DNA from 2 places in the Margalitia sp. FSL K6-0131 genome. Region 2 is predicted to be linked to the other one. Evidence: a T-box and tRNA genes for the amino acid it is inferred to sense, from the RefSeq annotation. Region 2 holds a T-box; the other holds one or more tRNA genes.
The links. A T-box is a leader RNA that pairs with one kind of tRNA and senses whether it is charged. The one in region 2 lies ahead of metG (methionine--tRNA ligase), so its partner is inferred to be a tRNA-Met.
Positions count from the first base shown of each region.

Region 1 (11,978 bases), 2.0 Mb from region 2:
AAAATTTATATCCCTATCATTTATTCTATCCTATTCAGGATTATTGCCGAACTATGCCGATATACGTTACACTTACATTAATAATCTGAGGTGATAAAAATGATATTATTGCAAGTTCAACAACTATCAAAATATTTTGGTGCTGAACTTATTTTATCGAATATAAAATTAGAAATCCAAACAAAAAATAGAATTGCTCTAGTTGGACGAAACGGTGCCGGGAAATCTACTTTGTTAAAAATCATATCTGGGCAGATGTCTCACGATACTGGTGAAATCATCAAACCAAAAGATGTGTCTATTGGATATTTAGCTCAAAATACCGGATTAGAATCAGAATTATCCATTTGGGATGAAATGCTTACAGTGTTCCATGATTTAAAGGAAATGGAAAAGAAACTTCGTTCACTCGAACATCAAATGTCAGACCCATCTATTTATGATAAAGCCGATCAATATGAGAGACTCCTAAAAGAGTACGATGAACTGCAAATACGGTTCAAAGATTCCGGAGGTTATCAATACGAAGCCGATATTCGCTCCGTTCTTCACGGCTTACGGTTTGGTGATTATGATTATAATACACTGATTAAAACATTAAGCGGAGGACAAAAAACAAGACTTGCTCTGGCTAAGCTTTTGCTCACAAAACCTGATATTTTAATTTTGGATGAGCCTACTAACCACTTGGACATTGATACATTATCCTGGTTAGAACAATATTTACAAGGATATGAAGGTGCTATTCTTATTGTTTCTCATGATCGATATTTTCTCGATAAAGTGGTTAACCAAGTGTATGAAATTTCCCGTCATATGATTCAAAAATATATAGGGAATTATAGTGACTATTTAGTAAAAAAGGCCGAACAGTATGAGCAAGATATGAAGCTATATGAAAAGCAACAAGAGGAAGTAGCAAAGCTTCAAGACTTTATTCAGCGTAATCTTGCAAGGGCATCGACAACGAAAAGAGCACAAAGCCGTCGAAAAAAACTGGAAAAAATGACATTAATGGACCGGCCTAATGGAGATGAGAAATCCGCTAATTTCTCCTTTGACATTGAACGTCAAAGCGGAAATGATGTTATGAATATACGTAATGCTGCTATTGGCTATAACAACCAAGTTATTGCCGAAAACATTGATATTTCCATCAAAAAGGGAGACAGCATTGCTTTAGTCGGCCCGAATGGTATAGGAAAATCTACCCTCTTAAAAACAATTATTAAAATGCTTTCATTATTTAACGGGACGATAGAATATGGTTCGAATGTAATGATAGGTTATTATGATCAGGAACAAGCCGAATTATCATCCAATAAAACGGTACTCCAAGAATTATGGGATGACTATCCTTTAAAAAGCGAGAAGGAAATTCGGACTGTACTAGGCAACTTCCTCTTTTCCGGCGATGATGTATCTAAAATTGTTTCTACCTTAAGCGGTGGAGAAAAGGCAAGGCTTGCCCTTTCAAAGCTCATGCTTCAAAATGCGAACTTTCTCATTTTAGATGAGCCAACAAACCATCTAGATATTGATAGTAAGGAAGTTTTAGAAAATGCATTAATTGATTATCCAGGTACCATTCTGTTTGTTTCCCATGACCGCTATTTTATCAACAGGATTACAACGAAGGTCATAGAGCTTTCGAAACGAGGAACAAAGGAATTTCTTGGTGATTATGATTATTATGTGGAAAAACAGCAAGAATTAGAAGAGCTTCAAAAACTTGAAGAACAAACTAAAATAACAAAGGCAATACCTGAAACCACTTCCAAGCAAGCTTATCAAATGGATAAAGAAGCAAAGAAAGTGGAACGACAGCGAAAAAGACGGATTCAAGAGATAGAAGAAACCGTAGAAGCATTAGAGTCAGAGGTTCAAGAAAAAGAAGCTTTATTAAGTGATCCGGAAATTTATCAAGATCATGTCCGTCTTGCCAATTTACATGAGGAGATTGAGAAGAAAAAATCTTTTATTAATGATTTAATGGAAGAATGGTCGGAAATTGCCGAACTCCTTTAATAGCTGGGGAATGACCCCAGCTATTTTTTTATTATATAACCATTATAAGTTTTGTATCGCAGATTTTATTCCACGAGTTTGGTCCTTGTCTAGCTATTTCTACATCATCTCCAAGAGGGTAAGGAATCTACTAATCCCTGTGCCGTGTTCTCTATATTTTGCATCGAAGACTACGAAATTCGTACGCCAATAAGCAAGGCGATTTCGCTTTTCACTTTCCCACAATTTTATTCACAATACAATGCCTGATCTTTTAAGTTATTTTCAAGTTTTCCACATTATACACATTTATCAACAAAGTTATCCACTTTATACACAGAAAGCAGAGAGTAATAGTTACTGTTTATACACATCATCTTAAAGTTATTAACAACTTATCCACAACCTGTGCACAACAACATCTGTTCGTCCCTTTTTAACCATTTCTTATCTGACATAAGTTTGTGGATTTTTTCATTAAATATGTTATCCACAGACTTATGAATAAGTTATAATAAGGACGATTTTTGTATAAAATTCTCCGTTATCTCTTCACAAAAAAAGCATTCAGTTATCACTGAATGCTTTTTTTGTTGATTAAAAACTCTCAATATCTAATCCCGGATTCGCATTTAAAGCAAGGCTGCTTCTTTTCCCTTTTTCAAATAACACACTTCCAGCAGCAGCAATCATGGCAGCATTATCTGTGCATAAGTTTAATGGCGGGATTACTAGTTCTATAGATGGCAATTGCTTAAATGCCTCTTCCAAAGCTTTTCGCAGGCCCTTATTCGCGGCGACACCACCTGATAATAGAACTTGCTTTACGTTATATTCTTTTGCAGCACGTACAGTTTTTGTAACAAGTACATCAATAACGCTATCTTGAAAGCTTGCTGCCAAATCCTTTGAATCAATCGATATCCCTTTTTGGGCGGCATTGTGCAAAGTGTTTATAACCGCAGATTTTAAGCCGCTAAAACTAAAATCATAGGAGTCTTCTTCCAACCATGCACGCGGCAAATCAATAGTTGGTGTCCCCTCATGAGCAAGGCGGTCAATATGCGGACCACCTGGATATGGCAAGTTCAATGTTCTGGCTACTTTGTCATAGGCTTCCCCAGCAGCATCGTCCCTTGTTTCCCCTATTACCTTAAACTCTCCATGCTCCTCCATATAGACTATTTCGGTATGACCTCCCGAAACAACAAGTGACAATAATGGAAAAGTCATTTCCTTTATTAGTCTATTTGCATAAATATGACCAGCTATATGGTGAACACTTACCAATGGGATATTGTTAGCGAAAGCTATTGCCTTTGCAGCATTGACCCCAACTAATAATGCTCCAACTAATCCTGGCCCCTCCGTTACAGCAATTGCATCTAATTCTGCTAGTGTAATCCCAGCTTCCTTTAATGCCTCTTCTATCACAATTGTTATTTGTTCAACATGATGCCTGGATGCCAGTTCCGGCACAACACCGCCAAACCGTTTGTGGCTTTCAATTTGAGAAGCAACAACATTTGATAAAATAATCGTCCCATTTTTGATAACGGATGCTGCCGTTTCATCACAGCTTGTTTCTATCCCTAGTACGATAAGATCTTTTTCCATTATAATTTCACCCACATTACTAAAGCATCTTCATGATTATCCGTATAATAGCCTTTTCGAATGCCTCCATCCTGGAAGCCAAGCTTTCGGTATAATGATTGTGCTATATGATTGGTAACCCGAACCTCTAAGGTCATAGAGTGGGCACGATGAAGTCTTGCAAATTCCATCATTTTTTTCATCAAACTTTTACCCAATTTTAAACCGCGATATTCCGGCGATATAGCGATATTTGTGATATGTGCCTCATCCACGACAATCCATACCCCACAATAGCCAATTATGTTGCCATTATGTTCTAAGATAAAATAATGTGCAAATTGGTTATTCACGAACTCATTGTAAAAAGCTTCCCGGGACCATGGAAGGGTGAATGATTCCAACTCCACCTTGATAATTCCATCTAAATCATCCAGAGTTGCTTTGCGAAATGTAATATGTGACATGTTAATCCCCTGACCCAACATCATCATTTTTATGTGCCTCTAACCACTTTGCCTCAGCTTCCACTAACCTTATATAATTTGGTACAAAGGTATGGATATCTTCACCTGGCATATCCATCCCTAAAAGACCTAATTCGCTAGGACGAGGATTGTTTTCTGTTATTTCCGCAAATACCGCATAGTTTCCTAGTACATCTCTTAACACTGATTGATGAAGTGCAGCATCCTGACCAATAAATAATATTTTTTTGTTTAATCTCTTTAGTTCTTCCGCCCAATTAACCGCTAATATATTGCAATCATTCTTCACTGTTTCCAGTTTATTTTCATGATATCTATACAAGCCTGTGTATAGCTGTCCCCTTCTTGCATCAAACAACGGCGATAAATATCCATCGAAATAACGACCGACACCGGTCATTAATGCTAAGCTAGACACGCCTACAAGCGGTATCTTTAAGCTCCATGCCAATGATTTCGCAATCGTTACACCAATCCTTACCCCCGTATAGGAACCCGGTCCTTTTGCCACAACAATTTTCTCCAACTCCTTCGGCAATGTATCACAATCCTGAAGCAAATGTTGAATAGCCGGCATTACTCTAATACTATGATTTTTTTTCAAATTTGTTATATACTCACCAATAACCTTTCCTTCCTCTAGAAGGGCAATCCCCAGTACTTGGTTCGATGTATCAATTGCTAGTACCTTCATTTAAATAACTCCTTACACAAAGACTCATATCGCTGTCCCTTTGGATTAAATTCCAATTTTCTTATTTGATCACCTTGATGTGTGATGGTGACTTCCAAATAATCAGGCGGCAGTTGCTCCTGAATCATCTTGGACCATTCAACTATGGTCACTCCTCCACCTTCAAAATATTCATCAAACCCCAGATCCTCATAGGAATCCTGTATACGATATACATCCATATGAAACAGAGGAAGTCTGCCGTGATATTCCTTTATGATGGTAAAGGTAGGACTATTTACAGTTCTGCGTATTCCCAAACCAGCAGCAATTCCTTTGGTAAAAGTCGTTTTTCCTGCCCCTAAGTCACCTTCTAATAATATCAAATCATTTTCTTGAAGCATTGATGCTAATTTCTTAGCAAATACAAACGTTTCTTCTGGTCCATTTGAAATCCATTCATAAACCTGCATACCGATCTCCTCTAAAAAGTAGCGTTTTAGCTAAAAAATTTATATAAAATAATAAAAGACTTATTAAAAAGCCTTAGGATTATACGTCCTAAGGAAATCATTATACTGCTAGTTTACCTCAATACCAATAAATGAGCAAAGCGTACAAGTCTTTTTAACTTTTAACCATAATTCAAAAGAAAAACTGCTGGGGTCCCAACAGTCGTACACATATCTTAAAGAATAAGTTGATAAAAATGAACATCCTGCCATTCATTAAATTTATATCCCACTTCTTTAAAACAGCCCACAAATTCAAATCCAAACTTTTCATGGAGCTTTACACTTGCCTCATTACCGCCAGTAATCCCGCTAATGATAGTATGATATCCATCTTTTGCGGCCCGAATCAGAATTTCTTGCATTAACACGCTTCCGACACCTTTTCCTCTGCAATCAGATGAAAGGTATATGGATAGTTCTGTTGTTTGGGAGTACGCTTCTTTATCCCTAAATTTACTTAAACAACTATAGCCTACAACTTTCCCATCCATTTCAGCAACAATGAACGGGTATTTTCCGCTATGCTCCTTATACCAAACCATCCGTTGTTCTATTGTTTGTTCAACTAGGTCAAACGTTGCAGAAAGATTTCGTATTGCTTCATTGTAAATTTCTAGCATTGCTGCTAAATCTGTTACAGCGGCATCCCTTATATGAAGCATAAGTTTATTCCTCCATTGCCATAAAATCTTTTTATAAAGAAAAAAACGAAACTTAAAGTTTCGTTTTTCACATATGATTGCGGGGGCAGGATTTGAACCTGCGACCTTCGGGTTATGAGCCCGACGAGCTACCGGACTGCTCCACCCCGCGACGGTAATATAAATACTATAAAAGCAAAAGCCTGGCAACGTCCTACTCTTGCAGGGGGAGAGCCCCCAACTACCATCGGCGCTGAGAAGCTTAACTTCCGTGTTCGGGATGAGAACGGGTGTGACCTTCTCGCCATAATTACCAGACCTTAGTTTTTTGCCAAAGGCAAAATAACTTTTTTTGTTGTGAGGTTTGTTCCCTCAAAACTAAATACTGTAGAAGAAGAAGTAAAGAGAATCGCTCTATTTTGGTTAAGTCCTCGATCGATTAGTATTCGTCAGCTCCATGTGTCGCCACACTTCCACCTCGAACCTATCAACCTGATCATCTTTCAGGGATCTTACTAGCTTGCGCTATGGGAAATCTCATCTTGAGGGGGGCTTCATGCTTAGATGCTTTCAGCACTTATCCCTTCCGCACATAGCTACCCAGCGATGCCTTTGGCAAGACAACTGGTACACCAGCGGTGCGTCCATCCCGGTCCTCTCGTACTAAGGACAGCTCCTCTCAAATTTCCTACGCCCACGACGGATAGGGACCGAACTGTCTCACGACGTTCTGAACCCAGCTCGCGTACCGCTTTAATGGGCGAACAGCCCAACCCTTGGGACCGACTACAGCCCCAGGATGCGATGAGCCGACATCGAGGTGCCAAACCTCCCCGTCGATGTGGACTCTTGGGGGAGATAAGCCTGTTATCCCCGGGGTAGCTTTTATCCGTTGAGCGATGGCCCTTCCATGCGGAACCACCGGATCACTAAGCCCGACTTTCGTCCCTGCTCGACTTGTAGGTCTCGCAGTCAAGCTCCCTTGTGCCTTTACACTCTACGAATGATTTCCAACCATTCTGAGGGAACCTTTGGGCGCCTCCGTTACTCTTTAGGAGGCGACCGCCCCAGTCAAACTGCCTGCCTGACACTGTCTCCCACCCCGATCAGGGGTGCGGGTTAGAATTTCAATACAGCCAGGGTAGTATCCCACCGACGCCTCCACCGAAGCTGGCGCTCCGGCTTCAAAGGCTCCTACCTATCCTGTACAAGCTGTACCAAAATTCAATATCAGGCTGCAGTAAAGCTCCACGGGGTCTTTCCGTCCTGTCGCGGGTAACCTGCATCTTCACAGGTACTATAATTTCACCGAGTCTCTCGTTGAGACAGTGCCCAGATCGTTACGCCTTTCGTGCGGGTCAGAACTTACCTGACAAGGAATTTCGCTACCTTAGGACCGTTATAGTTACGGCCGCCGTTTACTGGGGCTTCAATTCAGAGCTTCGCTTACGCTAACCCCTCCTCTTAACCTTCCAGCACCGGGCAGGCGTCAGCCCCTATACTTCGCCTTGCGGCTTCGCAGAGACCTGTGTTTTTGCTAAACAGTCGCCTGGGCCTATTCACTGCGGCTCTCTCGGGCTTGCACCCTACCAGAGCACCCCTTCTCCCGAAGTTACGGGGTCATTTTGCCGAGTTCCTTAACGAGAGTTCTCTCGCTCACCTTAGGATTCTCTCCTCGCCTACCTGTGTCGGTTTGCGGTACGGGCACCTTTCACCTCACTAGAGGATTTTCTTGGCAGTGTGGAATCAGGAACTTCGGTACTATATTTCCCTCGCTATCACAGCTCCGCCTTCACGGTTACGGGATTTGCCTCGTAACCAGCCTAACTGCTTAGACGCACATAACCAGCAGTGCGCTTACCCTATCCTCCTGCGTCCCCCCATCGTTCAAACGGTGAAGAGGTGGTACAGGAATATCAACCTGTTGTCCATCGCCTACGCCTTTCGGCCTCGGCTTAGGTCCCGACTAACCCTGAGCGGACGAGCCTTCCTCAGGAAACCTTAGGCATTCGGTGGAAGGGATTCTCACCCTTCTTTCGCTACTCATACCGGCATTCTCACTTCTAAGCGCTCCACTAGTCCTTCCGGTCTAGCTTCACCGCCCTTAGAACGCTCTCCTACCACGGACACCTGTCAGGTGTCCATCCACAGCTTCGGTGATACGTTTAGCCCCGGTACATTTTCGGCGCAGAGTCACTCGACCAGTGAGCTATTACGCACTCTTTAAATGGTGGCTGCTTCTAAGCCAACATCCTGGTTGTCTAAGCAACTCCACATCCTTTTCCACTTAACGTATACTTTGGGACCTTAGCTGGTGGTCTGGGCTGTTTCCCTTTTGACTACGGATCTTATCACTCGCAGTCTGACTCCCAAGCATAAGTATTTGGCATTCGGAGTTTGTCTGAATTCGGTAACCCGATGAGGGCCCCTAGTCCAAACAGTGCTCTACCTCCAATACTCTTCATCTTGAGGCTAGCCCTAAAGCTATTTCGGAGAGAACCAGCTATCTCCAAGTTCGATTGGAATTTCTCCGCTACCCACACCTCATCCCCGCACTTTTCAACGTGCGTGGGTTCGGGCCTCCAGTAAGTGTTACCTTACCTTCACCCTGGACATGGGTAGATCACCTGGTTTCGGGTCTACGACCTCATACTTATTCGCCCTATTCAGACTCGCTTTCGCTGCGGCTCCGCTTCATCAGCTTAACCTTGCATGAAATCGTAACTCGCCGGTTCATTCTACAAAAGGCACGCTATCACCCATTAACGGGCTCTAACTACTTGTAGGCACACGGTTTCAGGTTCTCTTTCACTCCCCTCCCGGGGTGCTTTTCACCTTTCCCTCACGGTACTGGTTCACTATCGGTCACTAGGGAGTATTTAGCCTTGGGAGATGGTCCTCCCTGCTTCCGACGGGATTTCACGTGTCCCGCCGTACTCAGGATCCACTCTGGAGGGAACGAAGTTTCAACTACAGGGTTGTTACCTTCTTTGACGGGCCTTTCCAGACCTCTTCATCTACTCCGTTCCTTTGTAACTCCGTATAGAGTGTCCTACAACCCCAAGAGGCAAGCCTCTTGGTTTGGGCTTCTTCCGTTTCGCTCGCCGCTACTCAGGAAATCGCGTTTGCTTTCTCTTCCTCCGGGTACTTAGATGTTTCAGTTCCCCGGGTCTGCCTTCATTACCCTATGTATTCAGGTAAAGATACTGCTCCATTACGAGCAGTGGGTTCCCCCATTCGGAAATCTCCGGATCAAAGCTTGCTTACAGCTCCCCGAAGCATATCGGTGTTAGTCCCGTCCTTCATCGGCTCCTAGTGCCAAGGCATCCACCGTGCGCCCTTACTAACTTAACCTATAAGGTTATTACTACTTTAAATTGGATGAAATCCATAAAGTGGCGATTCTCGGTTTTACTTGGTTTCTTCTATCAGTATCTAGTTTTCAAGGAACAAGGCTACTGACTTCAATCACATCATGATTAAACGTCAGAGAATTTGCTACATGCTGACTTGCTCCGAGGTGAACCTAATCATCCTCGAATATGCTTTGCCGCAGGAGCAAAAAACTTTGTTAGAATTAGAAAAAGTTTCTTAATAGTTTCTAATTTATAACAATATATTTGAAAGGATTGACCTTTCAAAACTGAACAGAACTTATAAACGTCTTCTTGTAACCACGTAAGTGGTTTTCCATTATCCTTAGAAAGGAGGTGATCCAGCCGCACCTTCCGATACGGCTACCTTGTTACGACTTCACCCCAATCATCTGTCCCACCTTCGGCGGCTGGCTCCAAAAGGTTACCTCACCGACTTCGGGTGTTACAAACTCTCGTGGTGTGACGGGCGGTGTGTACAAGGCCCGGGAACGTATTCACCGCGGCATGCTGATCCGCGATTACTAGCGATTCCGGCTTCATGCAGGCGAGTTGCAGCCTGCAATCCGAACTGAGAATGGTTTTATGGGATTGGCTTAACCTCGCGGTCTCGCAGCCCTTTGTACCATCCATTGTAGCACGTGTGTAGCCCAGGTCATAAGGGGCATGATGATTTGACGTCATCCCCACCTTCCTCCGGTTTGTCACCGGCAGTCACCTTAGAGTGCCCAACTGAATGCTGGCAACTAAGGTCAAGGGTTGCGCTCGTTGCGGGACTTAACCCAACATCTCACGACACGAGCTGACGACAACCATGCACCACCTGTCACTCTGTCCCCCGAAGGGGAACGCCCTATCTCTAGGGTTGTCAGAGGATGTCAAGACCTGGTAAGGTTCTTCGCGTTGCTTCGAATTAAACCACATGCTCCACCGCTTGTGCGGGCCCCCGTCAATTCCTTTGAGTTTCAGCCTTGCGGCCGTACTCCCCAGGCGGAGTGCTTAATGCGTTAGCTGCAGCACTAAAGGGCGGAAACCCTCTAACACTTAGCACTCATCGTTTACGGCGTGGACTACCAGGGTATCTAATCCTGTTCGCTCCCCACGCTTTCGCGCCTCAGCGTCAGTTACAGACCAGAGAGTCGCCTTCGCCACTGGTGTTCCTCCACATCTCTACGCATTTCACCGCTACACGTGGAATTCCACTCTCCTCTTCTGCACTCAAGTCTCCCAGTTTCCAATGACCCTCCACGGTTGAGCCGTGGGCTTTCACATCAGACTTAAGAAACCGCCTGCGCGCGCTTTACGCCCAATAATTCCGGACAACGCTTGCCACCTACGTATTACCGCGGCTGCTGGCACGTAGTTAGCCGTGGCTTTCTGGTTAGGTACCGTCAAGGTACCGCCCTATTCGAACGATACTTGTTCTTCCCTAACAACAGAGTTTTACGATCCGAAAACCTTCATCACTCACGCGGCGTTGCTCCGTCAGACTTTCGTCCATTGCGGAAGATTCCCTACTGCTGCCTCCCGTAGGAGTCTGGGCCGTGTCTCAGTCCCAGTGTGGCCGATCACCCTCTCAGGTCGGCTACGCATCGTCGCCTTGGTGAGCCGTTACCTCACCAACTAGCTAATGCGCCGCGGGTCCATCTGTAAGTGATAGCCGAAGCCATCTTTCAATCTTTCCTCATGCGAGGAAAGAAGTTATCCGGTATTAGCCCCGGTTTCCCGGAGTTATCCCAGTCTTACAGGCAGGTTACCCACGTGTTACTCACCCGTCCGCCGCTAACTTTTAAAAGCAAGCTTTTAAAAGTCCGCTCGACTTGCATGTATTAGGCACGCCGCCAGCGTTCGTCCTGAGCCAGGATCAAACTCTCCAAAAAAGTGTTTGATATAGCTCATTATTTAAAACATTGACGTTTCGTTCTGTTCAGTTTTCAAAGATCAATTATTTGCCGCTTCTTGTGAAGCAACTTTTATAGTTTATCATCTCCAGAAGAAGATGTCAACAACTTTTTAAAATCTTTTTTTGGAGCGGGTGATGGGAATCGAACCCACGACAACAGCTTGGAAGGCTGTAGTTTTACCACTAAACTACACCCGCATATTTAAATTTCATAATGGTCGGGAAGACAGGATTCGAACCTGCGACCCCATGGTCCCAAACCATGTGCTCTACCAAGCTGAGCTACTTCCCGATTGAAGTAAGTATACAAAACAATAATATACTCGCTTGAATAGTTTTTTTATGGCGCGCCCAAGAGGAGTCGAACCCCTAACCTTTTGATCCGTAGTCAAACGCTCTATCCAATTGAGCTATGGGCGCATTATAGTGAAATTATTTATAGAAAGTTAATTTGCTGTGCAAAAAACTTTGGTGCGGCCGAGAGGACTTGAACCTCCACGGGGTTGCCCCCACTAGGCCCTCAACCTAGCGCGTCTGCCATTCCGCCACGACCGCATTTATTAAAAGTGACAAAAAACATTATAACAAACAGCTAGATAAATTTCAATAGTAAATTTTGGTGCGGGTGAAGGGAGTCGAACCCCCACGCCTTGCGGCGCCAGATCCTAAGTCTGGTGCGTCTGCCAATTCCGCCACACCCGCGTTACAGAAAGAAAATCCACGTTAAAATGGTGAGCCATGAAGGACTCGAACCTTCGACCCTCTGATTAAAAGTCAGATG
Region 1 covers NZ_JBBOZS010000001.1:5,171,309-5,183,286, forward strand. Annotated here, with positions in the region: gene NSQ59_RS25285 (ABC-F family ATP-binding cassette domain-containing protein) at 100-2,028, shown strand; gene tsaD (tRNA (adenosine(37)-N6)-threonylcarbamoyltransferase complex transferase subunit TsaD) at 2,605-3,624, opposite strand; gene rimI (ribosomal protein S18-alanine N-acetyltransferase) at 3,624-4,070, opposite strand; gene tsaB (tRNA (adenosine(37)-N6)-threonylcarbamoyltransferase complex dimerization subunit type 1 TsaB) at 4,072-4,785, opposite strand; gene tsaE (tRNA (adenosine(37)-N6)-threonylcarbamoyltransferase complex ATPase subunit type 1 TsaE) at 4,782-5,237, opposite strand; gene NSQ59_RS25310 (GNAT family N-acetyltransferase) at 5,453-5,941, opposite strand; tRNA gene NSQ59_RS25315 (tRNA-Met) at 6,019-6,092, opposite strand; rRNA gene rrf (5S ribosomal RNA) at 6,122-6,238, opposite strand; rRNA gene NSQ59_RS25325 (23S ribosomal RNA) at 6,340-9,274, opposite strand; rRNA gene NSQ59_RS25330 (16S ribosomal RNA) at 9,624-11,174, opposite strand; tRNA gene NSQ59_RS25335 (tRNA-Gly) at 11,322-11,395, opposite strand; tRNA gene NSQ59_RS25340 (tRNA-Pro) at 11,413-11,489, opposite strand; tRNA gene NSQ59_RS25345 (tRNA-Arg) at 11,541-11,617, opposite strand; tRNA gene NSQ59_RS25350 (tRNA-Leu) at 11,667-11,752, opposite strand; tRNA gene NSQ59_RS25355 (tRNA-Leu) at 11,815-11,899, opposite strand; tRNA gene NSQ59_RS25360 (tRNA-Lys) at 11,927-11,978, opposite strand, start outside.
Region 1: it has a tRNA-Met gene. The T-box ahead of metG (methionine--tRNA ligase) is inferred to sense a tRNA for this amino acid. The anticodon was not compared.

Region 2 (11,978 bases):
TGTACTGTAATCAAAAAAAGGATTCACCAAATCAATCGTCATGTGATTATGAAAAAGCTTTAAACCTGTTATTTTAGCTAGTTCCTGGCCAACCGTCATTTTTCCTACGGCTTGCGGACCAAATATCAACACAAATTTCATATTTTTCTCCTCATAAATTATCTTTTTTAGGATAATTCTCTTTAACTCGAAAAAGTCCTCCTTCTGAAGAAATGCTTTGTATAGTGTTTTTTACTTGACGGAAGATAATAATAGAAGTAAAATTACTAACATAATGTAACTTACTAACTATTTTAAACTGAATTTCGATTATGTAGAGCAAAATAATTTTATCTATATATCATCATCAGGAGGATTAAAATGAATTTTCATCGTGAACCTAATACATTTGTAGAACAAGTGAATTTAAAGGTACAAAATATAGAACGATCATTAGCATTTTACAAAGACATAATCGGCTTTAAAGTATTAGATCAAACAGCGACAACCGCAAAATTAAGTGCGTATGGAAAAACAGTGTTAATTTCACTTGAACAGCCTGAAAATGTGATACCAAAACAGCCGCGAACAACAGGCTTATACCATTTTGCTCTTTTATTACCTACACGCGCAGACTTAGGAAAAATTTTATTACACTTTATTCAAATAGGCTATCCATTACAAGGGGCATCTGACCATCTGGTAAGTGAAGCTCTATATTTAGCTGACCCGGATGGAAATGGAATTGAAATTTATACAGACCGGCCTTCATCCACATGGGATTGGAAAAATAACGAAGTAATCATGTCAACAGAGCCATTGGATGCACAAAGTCTGTTAGAAGAGGCGCAAGGGCAATCATGGAAAGCGTTACCGTCCGGCACCGTTATGGGACATATTCATTTGCATGTATCAGAATTAAAAAAGACAGAAGAATTTTATACGAAGGGACTCGGATTTGCTGTAGTCTCTCGATATGGAAATCAGGCGCTCTTTATTTCTACAGGGAAATATCATCATCATATTGGATTAAATACATGGAATGGTATTGGTGCACCCGAACCTCTCGCCAATAGTGTCGGACTTGTCTCTTATACACTAAAGTTTCCGGATGAGGGTACTAGAAAAAATATTATTCATCAGCTGAAGAATATCGGCGCCATCGTAACAGAAGAGAATGGTTACTTTGTTACTATAGATCCTTCCGGAAATCGAATTCTATTACAAATTTAATTAAAAGCATCCAATTGGAAAACTTCCCGATTGGATGCTTTTTGCATCATCTGGAGATTCACTTCCAATTCCAGGATTTCAAACGCCCATAGGAATTACAACTGCATTACATGCCTTTTCATAAAACTCAAGAGGCCCAGCTTCCCCTATTACTGCATATTCATATCCAATGTCTTTCATCTCTTTTAGGCAGCAATGCAGCAACATATATCCAATTCCTTGCGTGCGGTTTGAAATAGCTGTTCCCATTGGACCGAACAAGCCTTTCTTTCTCCGGACTACATCAAAGCAGGCAAAACCAAGAATTTTTCCGTTTTGAATTGCGACATAAATAGGAATGTTTTCTTCTTGAAGTCCATTTTCAACCGAATCCAACCAACCATTTCCAAACTCCGCTTCTACAAAATCTTTTAATGCATTTGCATCTTCTATTACAGCTTTTCTAATAATTAGATCAGTTGACGTTAAATCTGGAATGGAATAGTCTTTTAAGGAAACAATCATATCTCTTGGGGATGACAAGATTTCTACAATCGGAGAAACTACCACGCCTTCTAACATGGCTTTGGTCATCTCATCATTTACATCAAAAATTGCTTTTATCAATAAACCCTCATTAATATAAACTTGTTTGAATCGCTTCATTCTGTTGCATGCATTCTCTAATACCTGAAAGGTTGTATGGGTGACTTTCATATTAAAAAATTCAGTTTGAATGCCTTGCTCTTGATTATTGAAGTTTATTTTTTGCATACGTTCTTTTAAAGTATCATAAAGCTTTGGGTAATGAAGAAAAAGCTCTGCACATCCCCCTGTTCTTTCTCTCAAAATCCCAAGTATCAAATGAATTGGATACACAATATTAGTAGATTTGTGTGCTTCCATTTCAGCATTTTTAAATATTCTTAAAGTACGTTCTGAAAATTTCATTTGGTTTACATCCGCTTCACAGCTCACCAACTAAGTATCACCCCTAAACGATTTTGTCTGCATAATTGTTCGGTTTCAATTCGTTGAAATACTTACTGTGCCTCAGCTAACCTCTTGAGTGCAAATAATATTGAATGCTCATCATCATCGTAATCTTTCTCTTCGTCCTCTTCTTGTCTATTATCATCTTGTTCAATAGTAAGATATGTGGCATCCCCTTTTACGTGTAAGATGTAACTCATAACGAAATAATTTTCCGGCTTGTCCTCCAAACCACTAATGGGACATTCTTACGGATGATTATGATATAAAACTATTTTATAGTCATTTTTAATCTTTTGAACAAATGAGAACCAATCATAAAAGGAACTGCCAATTCCTGTTTCTATTATAAGAAATTGCTCACCTTTACCAACTACACGATACTCCAATTCAGTTCCATCCAAATAATAATCCCCCAATAAAATAAATTCTAAAGATATTTTTCAAATACAACTATTCTATTAATGGAACATAAAACCCTTCAAAAATGTAAAAAATATGTAATATTATTTAACAAAAAAAGCGCAAACCCTAATTAGAATTTGCGTAATTAATGCACTTCTTATTTTATATTAATAACGTTTTACTTCATTCTTTCAAACACTTTGGCTATTTAACTTTTCCAGTTCTTCTTCTATTCTTGTGAGGTCTATTCTTTCAAATAATGGTTCCACATTTGATAATTGCAAAGAATTAACATAAAATGCTTTCCATTCTGTTTCCGTTGTTTTTAACATTTCTTTTACCTTAGAGCTCGAAAAAGGAAGGAATGGCATCAAGATATATGCTAAATTAGCTATTAAATAAACACAATCAGCAATAGTTTGTTTACAAGACTCGATATCTTCCTTTATCTCTATCCAAGGCTGCCTTTCATCAAAGTACTTATTTGAATATCTGACAAGTTCGAATGCTTTTTCCAGTGCTCTTTTGAAAGCAGTATTTTCTATACAATTTCCTACTTCCCTGTATAAATCATTTATTTTCTTCTCAATAGCAGGGGTAATGATTTTGTTAGGAATGACTCCATCAAACGATTTTTGTATAAATTTCAATGTCCGATTTACGAAGTTTCCGTACCCGCCTAATAATTCACTATTATGACTATAAATGAAATCTCTCCAAGAAAAATCAGCATCTCTGCTCTCTGGAGAATTTATCGTAAGGAAATAGCGTATGGAATCTGGATCATATTTTTCTAATATATCCGGAACCCAGACCGCCCAGTTTTTACTGGTGGACAATTTCTTCTTTTCTAAAGTTAAATATTCATTCGAAACGATATGTGTTGGTAATCGTTCCTTCCCGAAACCGGCGAGGATTCCTGGCCAAATGATCGAATGAAACGGAATATTATCCTTCCCATGAACATAATAAGATTTTGCCGAGGAGTTCCAAAAGATGGAATCATCATTATTTGTTTCTTTCGCCCAAAGCTTACTTGCTGAGTAATAACCTGATACAGCTTCTATCCATACATAAATTTTCTTTTCCTCATAACCTTCGATTGGAACACTTACCCCAATAGGCAAATCTCTTGAGACTGCCCTGTCCTGTAGTCCTTCCTTTAAATAACGTTTTGTTAAAGAAACAGCATTTTCTCTCCAAAGCTTTTTATTTTCAGCGTCATGTACATAGTTCTCCAAAAAAACCTGAAAAGAGCTTAGTGCAAAGTAAAAATGCTCGGTGAATTTTGTCGTCGGAGGATGACCACAAATTTTACACTTTCGTTCAAGCAACTCAAGCGGTTCTAAAATAGCCGAACAATGATCACATTGATCTCCTCGCGCAGTCTCTTTGCAAGAGGGGCAAAGTCCTTCTACAAATCGATCAGGCAAGAACTGCTCACAATGTTCGCAATAAGTTTGTTCCACTTCTTTTTTGTAAATTAACCCTTTATCGAGTAGATCTAAAAAAATCTCTTGTACGACTTTATGATGATGCTGTGTATCTGTTCTTGTGTAAATATCGTATGAAAATCCTAATCTTGAAAAACAATCTTCAAATTCCTGATGATACCGGTCAGCAATCTCTTTCGGTGAAATTCCTTCCTGCTTTGCCCTAATGGTAATAGGTGTTCCATTACAATCACTGCCGGAAATATATAATACTTTTTCTCCTTTTAAACGATAATATCTTGCTAAAATATCACCCGGAAGCAAGCTTGAAATATGACCTAAATGTAGGGAGCCATTTGCATAAGCCCACGCTCCACCGATAAAAACACTCATTTTAATTACCTCCTATATCCTTTTTTCCTCTTCTTCCTGGGTTTTGGGCACCTATCTTGCCTTTTGGTGACCATTTTTCCTACCTTCCCTGTGTTTTAGGCACCTAAATCCCCTATTGAGTATTGATATTTGAAAACAAAAAACCCCGCCCTCAACTAAAAATAGTTAAGGACGAGGTTTGAATACCCACGTGATACCACCTTATTTCACAAATAGTTCACACTATTTGCCTCAGCAAGTACGGAGTAAAACTTTTACTCTTATACTGTGACGTTGATAACGAGAGTCAAAACTCGTCGCAGCCTACTAATACGAAAAGTATGTTCAGTACGAAGCTCAGAGACCATTTTTCAAATGTTTATTTTTGCTTCTTTTCAGCTACCGAAGCTCTCTTTTGAAAAACAAAATCATTTTACTTTTTCTCTTCATTGCCTTTATTTTTTTATTAATCATAATTTATAAAATAAATATTCCAATGTCAATATAAAAAAAATAAATACATTTAATTTTACTGTTCGGGATATGCTTCTTTTATAAATTGAATGGAGTGCTTAATTAATGAAATTAGTACTTCAATATTTATATCTGCTACTTTATTAATATAAACACATGCTTTCCCAGTTGTATGTTTTCCAAAATCCTTTAATAACTCTTTTTGAGGACCATCTTCACATGGAGATAAATATAGACTTATTTTCGATTTTCGGGGTGAAAATCCGACAAGCGGTGCATCACCTTCATGGCCGGATTTATATTTATAATGATAAGAACCAAAACCAATGATGCTCGTTCCCCACATTTTCGCCTGATGACCAGTTGCCTCGGTAAAAATATCTAATAATGTATAAGCATCTTCCTTTTTTTTAGGTGTTTCAATTTTTTCAATAAAATCAATAACATTATGATCGGTTTCTTTTGTTTTTAATTCATACATAATTTTTGACTCTCCATTTTTTATATTTTATTGGAACACGACTTTTTCAAATAATACTAAAAAACGATCCTTTTCTTATTACTTCTATTTTAAACAGTAAATTAATAGGGCATTCAATCATGCTAGAACTATTAACAATCCATTTAATTTGAGTTAACGATTTTCCACACACCACACGAACAATTGGTTTACTAATTGAACCCCCATCGTAACCGTTTGTTTATGGGTAAATCTATTTCTACTTCCGAATATCAGTTTTTTTTACTGGGAATCTTAACACCGTTTTCAACTTTGCCGGTTCAGTCTTACGAGGATCTGACAAATAAATTTCCCGATGAATTTTGCTTGAACGAATATAACCATGTTCTAAACAAAACGCTTCCATTCGTGTAAAGCTTTCTGGTTCATCGTCAAAGCTTCCAATATGCATCATTTGACAACTCAATCCCTCTTCGGCATGTTCAAACCGAATTTTCTTTAGGAATGGGCTTGGCCTTTTCCTTTTCGACTGTTCCAAAAATCGTTCAAAATGTTCTTCAGTCAAAAAATCTGGTTGGCGTATCATAATCGTGTACTTAAAATTGCTTTTGTCTGTCGCGGGCTTTGATCAATCAAGTCCCATAAGCCCTCGAGTGGAAAAACCGTATATTTATAGTATCCAGCTGGTACATTTTCACTTTTGTATGACATTCTCACCGCATAACTCATACTGTACAACGCTTCTGTTGCCATGGCGAATTCTTCCCCGTTAGGGTCCCCAGAACCATTGACCATAAAAAATGACATCCTCGGTACTACTACAATTTCCGGCGACATTTTAGGCATATAGAGTTGCTTATAATCTTTTTTATAATCTACCTTTTTGTCCAAATAATAACATCTCCCTTTTATTGAATAACCCACTTTGACACAACGAGTGTGTTTATTAACCTATTTTCACTTTATAATATACTCCTGCCGAACAGATTCAACCTTAATTTGTTACTACTCATTACTTCCTGTATGTATATCAATAAAAGCTGATTCGAGCAATAGATGAAATTCAAGAGACTCCAATATCAATAACAAGGTTTAACATAGTTTCTCAATTATATTTTATAACATTTCAAACACTAAATGGAAAATTTATAATATTTATTAAACTCAAAAATATTTTGTAGTCATAAATTTTTGTTTATAATTGATTATTATTGAAATAGCATATTATACTTTTTTGTATAGATAATCAGGTTGCTATTGAAGGATGTGTAACCATTGTCAAATGAATCTATAAATCACTTAAAACCAGATTGTGAAAATTGCTTTGGTTTGTGTTGTGTCGCATTACCATATGCGAAATCTGCAGATTTTGCTTTCGATAAAGATAGCGGAACTCCATGCAGAAACTTAAAGCCAAATTTCCAATGCAGTATCCATAAAGATCTTAGAAATAAAGGGTTTCGAGGATGTGCTGCTTATGAATGCTTTGGTGCTGGGCAAAAAGTTTCTCAAGTAATCTATGAAGGAAATGATTGGCGGAATGATGCAGAACAAGCTATGGAAATGTTTAATGTGTTTCCTATAGTACAGCAGCTTCACGAGATGCTTTGGTATTTACACGAAGCTCTGAACACGGAAGCTTCCAAACCTATCCACCAACAATTGCATGTTATGTATGAGGAAACGGAACTCCTTACGAAACAAAGCCCAGAAAATATTTTAAATATTAATGTTCATGAGCATCGATCAAAGGTTAATGAATTACTTTTGCGCACAAGTGAACTGGTTAGAGCTAAAACCCTTAACAAGAAGTTTAAGAAGAAAATCCAGTATGACTTAATTGGCGCAAAACTTAAAGGTGCGGATTTAAAAGGCGCTAGTTTAAGAGGAGTGCTGTTAATTGCTGCGGATCTAAGAGATGCAGACTTAAGAATGACGGACCTAATTGGGGCAGACTTTAGAGATGCCGATTTAAGTGGTGCAAATCTTACAGGAAGTATTTTTTTGACACAGGCACAAGTGAATGCGGCGAAGGGTGATAGAAACACGAAATTACCACCATCATTAAAGAGTCCTGACCATTGGAAATGAGATATCACCAATTAAACTTATCTTAACCCCAACCTAATAAAATTGGGGTTCTTTTTCATTATACTTTATCATTCAAAAGTGTTTAATCTCGAATGCCTGCCATTAATTAAGTTAAATAACAAAATGATGACTTTCCTGATCTTCCCAAAACGTAAATAAAAGCAATTCAATTCCTGATAGATTTTCCGATAAAGGCGGCGAAACAATGAAGGTATGATGCATATGTCCAGAACCGCCTCCACTCCCCTCTTTGCCATTTGTCTTTTTAAGGAAAAGATCACTCCCAAACATTATCCAATTTATCAGCATAAAAATCTATTGCTTTCCGATACTGTAAAATATCTTTGTCCGATGTCGTATCTACCAAACATTTAAGTAATAGCTCCATAGCTGCACTATACTCGTTTAAATTATATAGAGTCATTGAGTAAAAAGCCTGAATGGCCATATTATTTGGGAATATTTTTATCCCTTTTAAAAATGTTTCTTGAGATTTTTCATATTCTCCTAGTGTTCTATATGTACTTCCTAAGCCCAATAATGCACCTTCTAATTCTTTCCCTGACAATCCTAACCTAATCGCTTTTTCATAATAAGGGACAGCTCTTGATTCCTCTCCTAAAACATCAAAACTCCAAGCACATTGATAATTAATGAATGCATCATTTGGATCATTTTCAACCAGCTTTATTAATAGTTTGTTCGATTCTTGATAATCACCATTATTTCGCAGCTCTATTGCTTTTTCTAATTCTTTTTTCAACTTGATCCTCTCCAACTTATATGATTACAAAATATAGATTCCTAGCGATTTAGGATCTTCCCTTTAATTTATACAATTATGGTTACAAGAATTTATTAAACATAATTGCCATATCAGAGGTCTGTCTTTTCCAAATCATATGGTCACTCCCCGTACCCCAGTAATCTTTCAGTAAATAATCCGGTTCTCCAAATTTCTTTTTCCATATTTTCTGTGCATTAGAATACCCGCTGTCCAAACAGAATTTCGTGATTCCCCTGCTTTGGAGAGTAATAAAGATTACATTTAAGAGAAGTGTTCCAATCCCCTTCCTTTGGTGATCTGGATGAACAAATACAGTGCCAATCTCAACGACATCTTTTAATTCACCATTTGAGTAAATATTGATAAGCTCACTCGAAGCACCATATTCAATAGTACCGACAATTTTATTTTCTCTTGTATCTACAGCAATCCAAAAGAAACGCTCTTCCCCTTTGCTTTCTAAATCACATTCTAGTAATTTCTGCTTTTGAACAATTTCTTTTTCAATATCATCCACTAATTCAGACAATCCCTCATTAGCAAAAGTTTCGCTTATGACGTGATTGAAAAATTGGTGCAGTTCTGCTTGGTCCTCCTGTCTCGGTCTTCTGATTTCAATATTCCCCAATGTCCTTTACTCCTTTATTGATATTTTTATTCTAAAAAACCACTTTAGGCGATTTGCAATTCTATTAAAAACACAAATTTGACTTACCACGAAAGACATTAAGTCTAATGAGTAATATTCCTTGTCATTCCAATTGAGAATTTCCTAAACCCCAATGATACATAATAGGGTTCCAATCCTTCTACACACATTAGCTGAGGAATAACTCGGTTTTCTTCACAATGTTGAACCAACTGATCGACTATTGCTTTACCGATTCCCTTAGACTGATATGCCGGCAGTACACAAACTCCGCATATTATTCCGGTAATCACTCCATCCGAAATCACACGTCCCATTCCGACCATTTTATCTTCATCAAATGCATATATAGCATACCAGCTTTGCTTACACATTTTTTCTAAATCGATTTCTGATAAATTTAATGAATTCCAGCCTAAAGCTTCATATAATTTAAGTAATTGTTTAAAACTCTCAGGCTGCTTAGTTGTATATATTATTGGTTTCAACACGTTTTCATCCCTTTATTTTGATACTAATTATTTTAGAAATAAAACTGGTAAAATCAATAAGAAGCCTTTACGATTCATAGTATATACGCTTTTAACATCATAATTGGTTTCCTTTTTGCATCTCTCTGTTCCAATTTTCCTATCCATTCTCATTCAATTGTCCTATCTAATTCACTTAAAATTTGAAAACATAGGATATTCATCCTGATTATGTAAATTCTAAAGAATTATTGTACATTTACAGCAAATATTATCCTAACTTAATAAATATACTGCCTAATGAATAAAAAGATTAGATGATTAAGGGAGGATATTTACATGCATGTGGGGGAAATTATTAAAGTTTTTCGTGAAAGGAATGGAATAACTCAAGCACAACTCGGAGAAGGAATATGTACAACTACACATGTCAGTAAGATTGAAAATGGAAAAACTGCATACTCTCCGGAAATTATTACCCTTTTTTCAGAACGTTTGCAAATTGATGTCCATAAAGAAATGGAAACCTTTCAAAACATTGAAAAACAACTGCATAACTGGCACCATGCTATTATTATGAAAAGAAGAAAAGCTATAGAATCAATAAAGGAAAACCTTGATTCATCACCATATATTCATTTTTCTAAATATGCATCACTTTATCAATTAATTTTAGCTAGATACTTTCTATTTTATGAAGAGGATGAAAAGGCAGTTCAAATTTTAAACAATCTCAATAATAAACAGGATGAGCTAACCCCATTTGAAAGAAACCTGCTTTGGCATGCATTTAGTATTTATCATCTTTTTCATTCAACCGATTTTAAAAACGAAGATGTAGCACTTCAGCTTTTAAAACGTATTAATATTGAAGAATACGGGAACCAAGAATACTTTTATCATCTATCTGTTGCCTATCATTATATTGGCTCGAAAATGATGTCTTATATTTATGCGGAAAAAGCACTAAAGTACTTTAAAAAAACAAACAATTACTTGCATGCATTTAATGCAGAATCTATTATCTTATTGCAAATTGGCAGCGAAATTGACTTTAAAGAACTGGAAGAACGGTACCAAAACTTAATTCATGATAGTGAAGTATTTGGAGCAACGGATAAACAAGGAATGTTTCTAAGCAATCTCGGACTAGAGTATTATAATAGAGGAGAATATGTGAAGGCCCAAAAATGTTACGATGCTGCATTAAAACTTGCCGAAAAAGCTACAATGACTTATCTTAAAAGATTATATAATTATGTTAATACTTGTGCAGAAGGTAAATTACTTCGTAAAACTATATTACTAAAGAAAGCACATGAAGGAATTTCACTCGCCAAACAGTTCAATAATCAGCTTTATATCATTTTATTTAAGCTTGTCATTCTGAACATTGACAAACAAATGGATCAATACTATACCTTTCTTGAAAAAAATGCTCTCCCCTATTTTAAAGAAAGTAACAGTACCCGTTGGATTCATTTATTTGGAAGAAAACTATATGACCATTATGTTGAAACAGAGCAACCTTTAAAAGCTTTTCATATTTCAAATATTTTCATCGCTACCAATTCATAAATACTAATTATTAAAAGCCCATGCAACCCAACCTTTATGTTTTCTATGTCGACTAACATGGGCTTTTTTATTTTTTAACCTTCGTTCAATGACCCTGACGCTTGCTCGGCATTGAACTTCCATTCCACTTGCAATGCATCTCCTTGGAATTGATTTTGATCCTGACCGTTATCTTTAAATTCAAACAGTACAATCATTTTATTTTTCTCGCCTGGTGCAAGCCCATCCGCTTTTGGTCCAGAAAGAGTGTCTATTTGTGTAAGATCTGGGGTTTGATTTTTTAAATCGTATAATGTTGTTTCGATAACTGGTGTACTGGCATTATTTTGGTTATAGAGGATCGTTACTTTAATATGCTTAGCCATATCTTCTGTATTTTCCTTACCATTTAATTTTGCATCGTCTACTTTGTAATCCGTGTTTAATAACACCTTTGAAATGGCAAGTGATCCATTATTAGTTAATTGAAATTCACGTTTAATTTCGTCACCGGGTTTAATATTATTCACATTCACAACGGTTGAAGGATTAACGGATAAATCTAATGTACCAGCAGCAAATGTGTTATTAGTTGCTTCCGTGTCACTAAAGTATGCATATGTACCTCCTCCTATTAATGAAAATCCCAATGCCGCTGTAATAAATCCCTTTGTTACTTTTTTGGTTAAACTCATATTTATTCCTCCTCTATTATGGTTAAATCTATTTATCTCTTAATTATCACTGTAGATTTGATAAATAAGAGTAATACCTAATTTTTAAGCATTTTTCACTTCTACTTCTTTCATTGTTCTCAAGATGGACCAAACGGATGAAAGTACTAACATAATCCCAGGTATAATAAGCAGGAGTGCCGCACCTATCTTAGAAGTAGCATAGTTAATGACATATCCCATATAGGGAATGGTAAAATTAGTATATTTTCCTACGACATTTTTAGGCATTACCATATTCATGTCTGGAGCGTCATTATTATCTCCCTTTGTTTTGTACAGTGGTTGTCCATTCACTTCTTTTACCTTGATAATTCTATGGGTGATTAACTTTTCTCCATCTTTAAATGTGATGACATCTT
Region 2 covers NZ_JBBOZS010000001.1:3,149,569-3,161,546, forward strand. Annotated here, with positions in the region: gene NSQ59_RS15455 (AAA family ATPase) at 1-141, opposite strand, end outside; gene NSQ59_RS15460 (VOC family protein) at 361-1,212, shown strand; gene NSQ59_RS15465 (GNAT family N-acetyltransferase) at 1,291-2,142, opposite strand; gene NSQ59_RS15470 (hypothetical protein) at 2,235-2,384, opposite strand; gene NSQ59_RS15475 (hypothetical protein) at 2,433-2,588, opposite strand; gene metG (methionine--tRNA ligase) at 2,781-4,415, opposite strand; T-box leader at 4,580-4,853, opposite strand; gene NSQ59_RS15485 (DUF1801 domain-containing protein) at 4,924-5,349, opposite strand; gene NSQ59_RS15490 (GyrI-like domain-containing protein) at 5,588-5,914, opposite strand; gene NSQ59_RS15495 (hypothetical protein) at 5,911-6,219, opposite strand; gene NSQ59_RS15500 (pentapeptide repeat-containing protein) at 6,604-7,419, shown strand; gene NSQ59_RS15505 (tetratricopeptide repeat protein) at 7,697-8,182, opposite strand; gene NSQ59_RS15510 (GNAT family N-acetyltransferase) at 8,265-8,834, opposite strand; gene NSQ59_RS15515 (GNAT family N-acetyltransferase) at 8,939-9,343, opposite strand; gene NSQ59_RS15520 (helix-turn-helix domain-containing protein) at 9,665-10,903, shown strand; gene NSQ59_RS15525 (TasA family protein) at 10,978-11,577, opposite strand; gene sipW (signal peptidase I SipW) at 11,662-11,978, opposite strand, start outside.